DNA from 2 places in the Bacillus bruguierae genome. Region 1 is predicted to be linked to the other one. Evidence: a T-box and tRNA genes for the amino acid it is inferred to sense, from the RefSeq annotation. Region 1 holds a T-box; the other holds one or more tRNA genes.
The links. A T-box is a leader RNA that pairs with one kind of tRNA and senses whether it is charged. The one in region 1 lies ahead of argS (arginine--tRNA ligase), so its partner is inferred to be a tRNA-Arg.

Region 1 (3,426 bases):
TATTTTTCTTCACCTTTTAAAAGCTAAGAGGGTTATTTACTTTTCAACTACTTATCTCTAACCCATTCTTTATTTTCAAATAAGTCAATTTTTTCTGTATATTGTGTTGCTTGATTTGTTTGAAAATTACTCTTACATATCTTCTTATACAGTTTCAAGACTAATATCTAGTTGATCTTCTATTGTCTTTTCATAGATGTTTTTTGACTTTCTCGGTCTTATTTTTCTGATTAGAACGTTTTCCGTTCCGCTTTCGGTTTATGACCGCGCTTTTTCGGCTGTGATTTTGATTTCTTTTTTTGCGGAGTCGCCCGGTCTCGTGACTCAAAATGCGCCGCATCAATAGGAACATAATGATTTGTTATTATGTTTTCCAGGAATACTACTACTTGTCAATGATCAAATCCCTTTCTCTTTTACATCTCCTCAGGCGCTCCCATTCCCAGCAAACGTAATCCTTCTTTCAATACAACTGCCACCGCATATACAAGCGCAAGTCTACTTTCTTTCTCTGCATTTTCTTCTAAAATACGAACGTTACCATAATATTTGTTAAACGCCTGTGCCACGTCTAATAAATATTTTGCAATATGAGATGGCTCGTATTTAGCAAACGCTGTTTCAACGACTTGCGGAAAACGATGAAGTAATTTTATCACTGTCCAACTTATATCGTCTGTTAACTGTAAGTCTTGCTTCTCAATGTCTACATCACTTTTTTTCAATAATGAACAAGTACGTGCGTGCGTATATTGTACGTATGGTCCTGTTTCTCCTTCAAATTTCAGCATCTTTTCAAGTGAAAATTCGATGTTATGCATGCGTTCGTTTTTCAAATCATGGAAAATAACTGCGCCAACTCCGACCTGTCTTGCTACTTCATCTTTCTTCTTTAAGTTCGGATTCTTCTCTTCAATATTTTTCTTTGCTAGCGCAATTGCTTCTTCTAACACCTCTTCTAGTAAAACAACTTTCCCTTTACGAGTAGACATTTTCTTACCATCTTTTAAAATAAGTCCGAACGGAACGTGAGACATGCCTTCTACCCACTGGAATCCTATTTTTTTTAGTACAGTGAAAAATTGAGAGAAATGCAAGCTTTGTTCTTCTCCAACAACGTATAATGCTTTATCAAATGCATACGTATTTTGACGATATAATGCTGCAGTTAAATCACGCGTTGCATAGAGAGTAGCACCATCTGATTTTTTAATTAAACATGGCGGCATTCCTTCTTCTTCTAAATTAACAACTTGCGCTCCATCTGATTCTTCTAATAAACATTTTTCTTCTAGAAGCTTGACCAAATCATCCATCTTATCATTATAAAATGCTTCACCTTGAAAATTCGAGAATTCTACGCCAAGCAGTTCATAAATGCGAGAGAACTCTTTTAACGATTCGTGACGGAACCAGTTCCACAAATATACCGCTTCTTCATTGCCATCCTCTAGCTTCTTAAACCAAGCACGCCCTTCTTCTTCAAGCTCTGGATACTCTTTTACTTCTTCATGAAAACGTACGTATAACTTAAATAACTCGCGAATCGGATCTTCTCTAACAAGCTCTTCATTGCCCCATTTTTTATAGGCGGTAATGAGTTTTCCAAACTGTGTTCCCCAATCACCAACGTAGTTAATGCCTACAACTTCATAACTACATTTTTCACATATATGTTTTAAGGCATTTCCAATCATTGTAGAACGTAAATGCCCCATCGAAAACGGTTTAGCGATATTAGGAGATGAATAGTCAATCACAACTGTTTTTTCTTGCCCAAAGTACAGGTTTCCGTACTCTTCTTTTTCATCTAGTATCGTATTTAACACCTCATTACTTACAATTTGACGATTGAAGAACACATTTACATATGGTCCAACTGCCTTCACTTTTGTAAAGGATGGGTGAGATAATTTATCTGCTAGTTCCTGCGCAATAACTACTGGTGCCTTTTTATATTGTTTTGCTAATGTGAAACAAGGAAAAGCGGCATCTCCAAACTCATCTTGCTTTGGTGTTTCAATTAAAGCGGCAATTTGTTCTAATGATAAAGCTGGTTCTAATACATCGAATACATGCTGTGCAAACTTCATTTTATATTCCATCAGTATCTTCCTCCTTTTATCAATAAAAAAAACTCGCCTCTTTTCTAAAAAAGAGACGAGTTTACACCCGTGGTACCACCCTTGTTGTTCATAACGAACCACTTTCCCGTTTATAACGAGGTTAGGGAGCCCCGGCTTACTCTACTACACCGTTCAAGCAGCATCTCCGAAGTGCGCTTCATTATTTTCTCCGCACTAGGCTTTCACCGTCCCTAGCTCGCTATTGCTTCTGAAAATAATTACTATCTTCATCCAAGATTTTCTATAAAAATTTATTATAATCTATTATACATATTGTCTAATAATTAGCAAGTTTCAATTACACCAAAATGAAATTTTGCGCTTTTTCGTTTATAGACAAAGAAATTATGTTTTTCAAAACGCTTGCTGCGGAAATGATCCTTTAATACAACCCGTTTTCGCGCTACACGCTTAGCCTCTTTAACTGTCTCATCCGTAATATCATTGTACAGTGCAAAATGTTTTAAACCACGAATACCGTCTGATTCTAATACCGTTTCTTCAAACATCGGATCTAAATATACTACATCGTAGCTATAATCTGCACAGTGTTGTAAAAAAGATAAATGCTCTGTATGTTTTACTGTAATTCGCTGCATTGCTTCGTTAATTTCTGTTACACCTGCATCCCATTGCTGAAGACCTTTTCCGATCAAATATGCCATATAGCGATTACCTTCTAATCCAGTGATTTGTCCCGCTTCTCCTACAGCATAACTAGCCACAATGCTATCAGATGCCATGCCAAGTGTACAATCTAACAGCGTCATCCCTTTATCTAGCTGCGCGGCTTGCAGAAATGGATCATGTTCACCACGCATTAATCGCTTCACGCGAAACATAGCAGAGTTCGGATGAAAAAAGAACGATTCTTCCGTTCCTTGCGGATAAATCGCTAATCGATTTTTCTGAGCAACAAGTACATCTTGTTTATATTGCTCATGTAATTCATAAATAGGACGATCATTTCTCATAAGAAAAGAACTTTGTAAATCCGTTGCTATTTTTTCAGCATATGCAGTCATTTCTTTATTTGTTCGTCCTGCTGTCGTTACAATCATTCTGTCACCTCATTATAAAGTGAAACTTCCATCATTGGGGGGCTTTATCCCCCAATGATGGTTAGGTGAACCAATCGGGCTCTTATGGGCAGTTATCCCCCCACCTACTTTCTTCATTTTCTTGGTATCTTGAGGTGGGGGACTTACTGCCCGTTAGTGCGGGACAAAGAAAAAGGGAGAAAATCTCTCCCTTTTTAGCAATGCTTTTCAAAAGCTTGTTCTAAGTTTTGAATAATCTC
Region 2 (3,426 bases), on a different contig from region 1:
TTGGTGATACAAAGGTTATTTGTACAGCAACAATTGAAGATCGAGTTCCTCCGTTTATGAGAGGTGAAGGAAAAGGGTGGGTTACAGCAGAGTATTCCATGATTCCTCGTGCAACAGAACAGCGTACCATTCGTGAATCAAGTAAGGGGAAAGTAACGGGACGTACAATGGAAATTCAACGTTTAATTGGACGAGCATTGCGTGCTGTTGTTGATTTAGAAGCACTTGGTGAAAAAACAATTTGGATTGACTGTGATGTAATTCAAGCTGACGGCGGAACGCGAACAGCTTCTATTACTGGTGCGTATGTAGCGATGGTATTAGCGTTTGAGAAGCTTGTGGCAGCAGGGAAAGTATCGAAACTTCCAGTGAAAGATTTCTTGGCGGCAACGTCTGTTGGAATCGTTGATGAGCATGGCATTGTATTAGATTTAAATTATGCAGAAGATTCTAAGGCGAATGTTGATATGAATGTCATTATGACAGGAAAAGGACACTTTGTTGAAGTGCAAGGTACAGGAGAAGAAGCGACATTTAGCCGCGGTGAATTGAACGAGTTGCTTGATGTAGCAGAACAAGGGATTTTACAGCTTGTTGAAATGCAAAAAGAAGCATTAGGTGATATTGTAACTCATATGGAATAGAGGTGGAAAGTATGAAGCAAGTTGTCGTAGCGACAAAGAATGCCGGGAAAGTACGTGAATTTGCCGAGCTATTTGAAAAGTTTGATTTAGAAGTAAAATCACTTTATGATTTTCCTCATATTGAAGAAGTAGAGGAAACGGGTGAAACGTTTGAAGAAAACGCGATTTTAAAGGCGGAACATCTGTGTAAACAGCTAGGTGAAATTGTCATTGCAGATGATTCTGGTTTAATTGTAGATGCTTTGCAGGGGAAACCAGGTGTTCACTCTGCTCGTTATGCAGGTGAGGAAAAGAATGATCAAGCTAACATTCAAAAAGTGTTAGACGGATTAAAGGATGTTCCAATGGAGAAGCGTACAGCGCGTTTTTATTGCGCATTAGCTGTTGCATTTCCGCAAGAAGATAAAAAACCATTGATTGTAAATGGAACGTGTGAAGGAAAGATTTTAGAACAGCAGCGCGGGGAAAATGGATTTGGGTATGATCCCATTTTCTATGTAGAAGAATACAAAAGCGCAATGGCAGAATTGTCGTCGGATGAGAAAAATAAAATTAGTCATCGCGGACGCGCGCTTCGTAAATTAGAAGAAAAAATTCCAGTTTGGTTTTTAGGCGAAGAATAAAGTGAAACTTCCATCAGTGGGGGCTTCATCCCCCGTTGATGGAAAGCCCGACCAATCGGGATTTTACGGGCAGTTGTCCCCCGCCCATCTTTTTTGATTCTCTCTGAATATTGAGGTGGGGGTCTTATTGCCCACGAATAGCGGGATAATAAGGGAGCGAAACTGATGAAGGCGTTAATTGTGAGCGACAGTCACGGTTCTGTGAAAGAGCTAAAGCAATTAAAAGAGCAGTACGAGGGAAACGTAGATGTGATGATTCATTGCGGTGATTCGGAATTAACATCGCAGCACGTTGAACTAGAAGGGTTTCATGTAGTGAAAGGAAACTGTGATTTTGCCTTTGACTTTCCAAATGACATCATCACAGAAGTACAACATACACGTTTTCTCGTCACACATGGACATTTATACAATATTAAAATGACACTGCAAACACTTTTATATCGCGCGAAAGAAGCTGAGGTAAATGTCGTTTGCTTCGGTCATTCGCATATATTAGGAGCAGAAATCATAGACGATATTTTGTTTATCAATCCAGGAAGTATTCTTTTGCCGCGTTCGCGAAGAGAAAAAACATTTGCTGTACTCGAAATACAAGAAGGTCAAATAGACATACGTTTCCTTACTTTAGAAGGTGTAACTGTAGCACAAAAAACGTTTCAAATAGGGTGAAAAGAATTTTTTCACTCTATTTGAAAAAAATGTTGACTTTAATTATCATCGATAATATAATGAATATTGTCGATGAGGCATTAGAAAAAATTTCATATCATGCGGGTGTAGTTTAGTGGTAAAACAAGAGCCTTCCAAGCTCTGGTCGAGAGTTCGATTCTCTTCACCCGCTCCATGTCCCAGTAGCTCAGCAGGATAGAGCAACGGCCTTCTAAGCCGTCGGTCGGGAGTTCGAATCTCTCCTGGGACGCTACAGAGAAGTGCATGAGTGCACTTCTTTTTTTTATACCCCTTACATCGTTTAGTTAAATGGTGTAGGGGGTTTTGTCTTGCTCAAAAGAAATAAAGGAATATATAATCTGTAACCTGCTTTAACTTTTGACTATGTTAAAAGTTAGAGCAGGTTATTTGAATAAGGAATAGAATATTTAAATGAGAAGATTTTGTAGTTTGTAAAGAGATAAATAAGTGAAAAAATCTTTAGTTGTAACAACGGTTATGATAATAGGGATTTTTAGAGCATGGTGGTGATTGCTTATAAGGTAATCACTTTTGTTATTATATCTAAATAGTCAAAGGAGGCGGTGGAATAAAAATATGCTAGGTAACTACGGTGGAATGTTAATAGAGCATACGGATTTATTCTTAGTTCATTGTCCTAGATGTAATAGTTGTGCGAGGGTTTTTACTCCAGATAACGCAAAAGGAAAAGATGAGCCTAGATATATAGGTCATGAATCTAAACGGTTATTATGTAGTAAATGTGGATTAACAAAAGACATTCATCCTAAAAGAAGATGGGATAATTTGTGGGCATTTAACCATGAATTATTCAATGAAAAACATGGTGTTGATTGGTACTTTGGTTTACCTTTATATTTGCAAAGGGAATGTTGTGGTCGTAAGCTTTGGTTCTTTAATCTCGAACATCTTCATCGTGTAGAAGATTATGTTCAGAAACGTTTAAGACCATTTAGACCATATTATTTAAGCGTCGAGAGTAGGCTACCAAAATGGATGAAACTTTCAAAGAATAGAAATGAGATTCTTAAGACAATAGAAAAGTTGAAGTATACGATTTAATTTAGATTGTGAGGAGAGACTGGTGTTTTAAATTGATTTTTCTGAAATGAAAAAGACACAAAAGAAACTTCCTTGAAAGCAGAATTTCAAGAAAAATTTAAACTACATAGTGAATAGTCTTTTTTGAATTATTCCAATTGTTGTTGTCAAGATGATACGTTTAGTGATATTTATGCCGAGTTAGTGGAATATGATGATTTTGTAGCAGGGTTAGTATCGAGTTTCTTGGATGGAAGAAAGATTAAGTGGAATTTATTTAAAAAAGTACATTCAAAAACAGAGATAGTTGGCAAGAGCTTTTTGGCTACAGTAGGAGACTAGAGGGCCTTTTGGAAGTGCTTGAAGAAAACAATACTTAATACGTCTTATAGAACTGACAGATTAATATAGAAAAAAGAGGAAAG

Region 2: it encodes a tRNA-Arg, which carries the amino acid that the T-box ahead of argS (arginine--tRNA ligase) is inferred to sense. The anticodon was not compared.

Annotation. Positions count from the first base shown of each region.
Region 1 is NZ_JBAWSX010000006.1:140,895-144,320, forward strand. Features, by position in the region: gene argS (arginine--tRNA ligase) at 417-2,105, opposite strand; T-box leader at 2,154-2,369, opposite strand; gene WAZ07_RS12495 (class I SAM-dependent methyltransferase) at 2,411-3,187, opposite strand; gene WAZ07_RS12500 (BrxA/BrxB family bacilliredoxin) at 3,382-3,426, opposite strand, start outside.
Region 2 is NZ_JBAWSX010000001.1:376,198-379,623, forward strand. Features, by position in the region: gene rph (ribonuclease PH) at 1-644, shown strand, start outside; gene WAZ07_RS01845 (XTP/dITP diphosphatase) at 656-1,267, shown strand; gene WAZ07_RS01850 (metallophosphoesterase) at 1,433-1,939, shown strand; tRNA gene WAZ07_RS01855 (tRNA-Gly) at 2,041-2,114, shown strand; tRNA gene WAZ07_RS01860 (tRNA-Arg) at 2,116-2,189, shown strand; gene WAZ07_RS01865 (hypothetical protein) at 2,537-3,022, shown strand.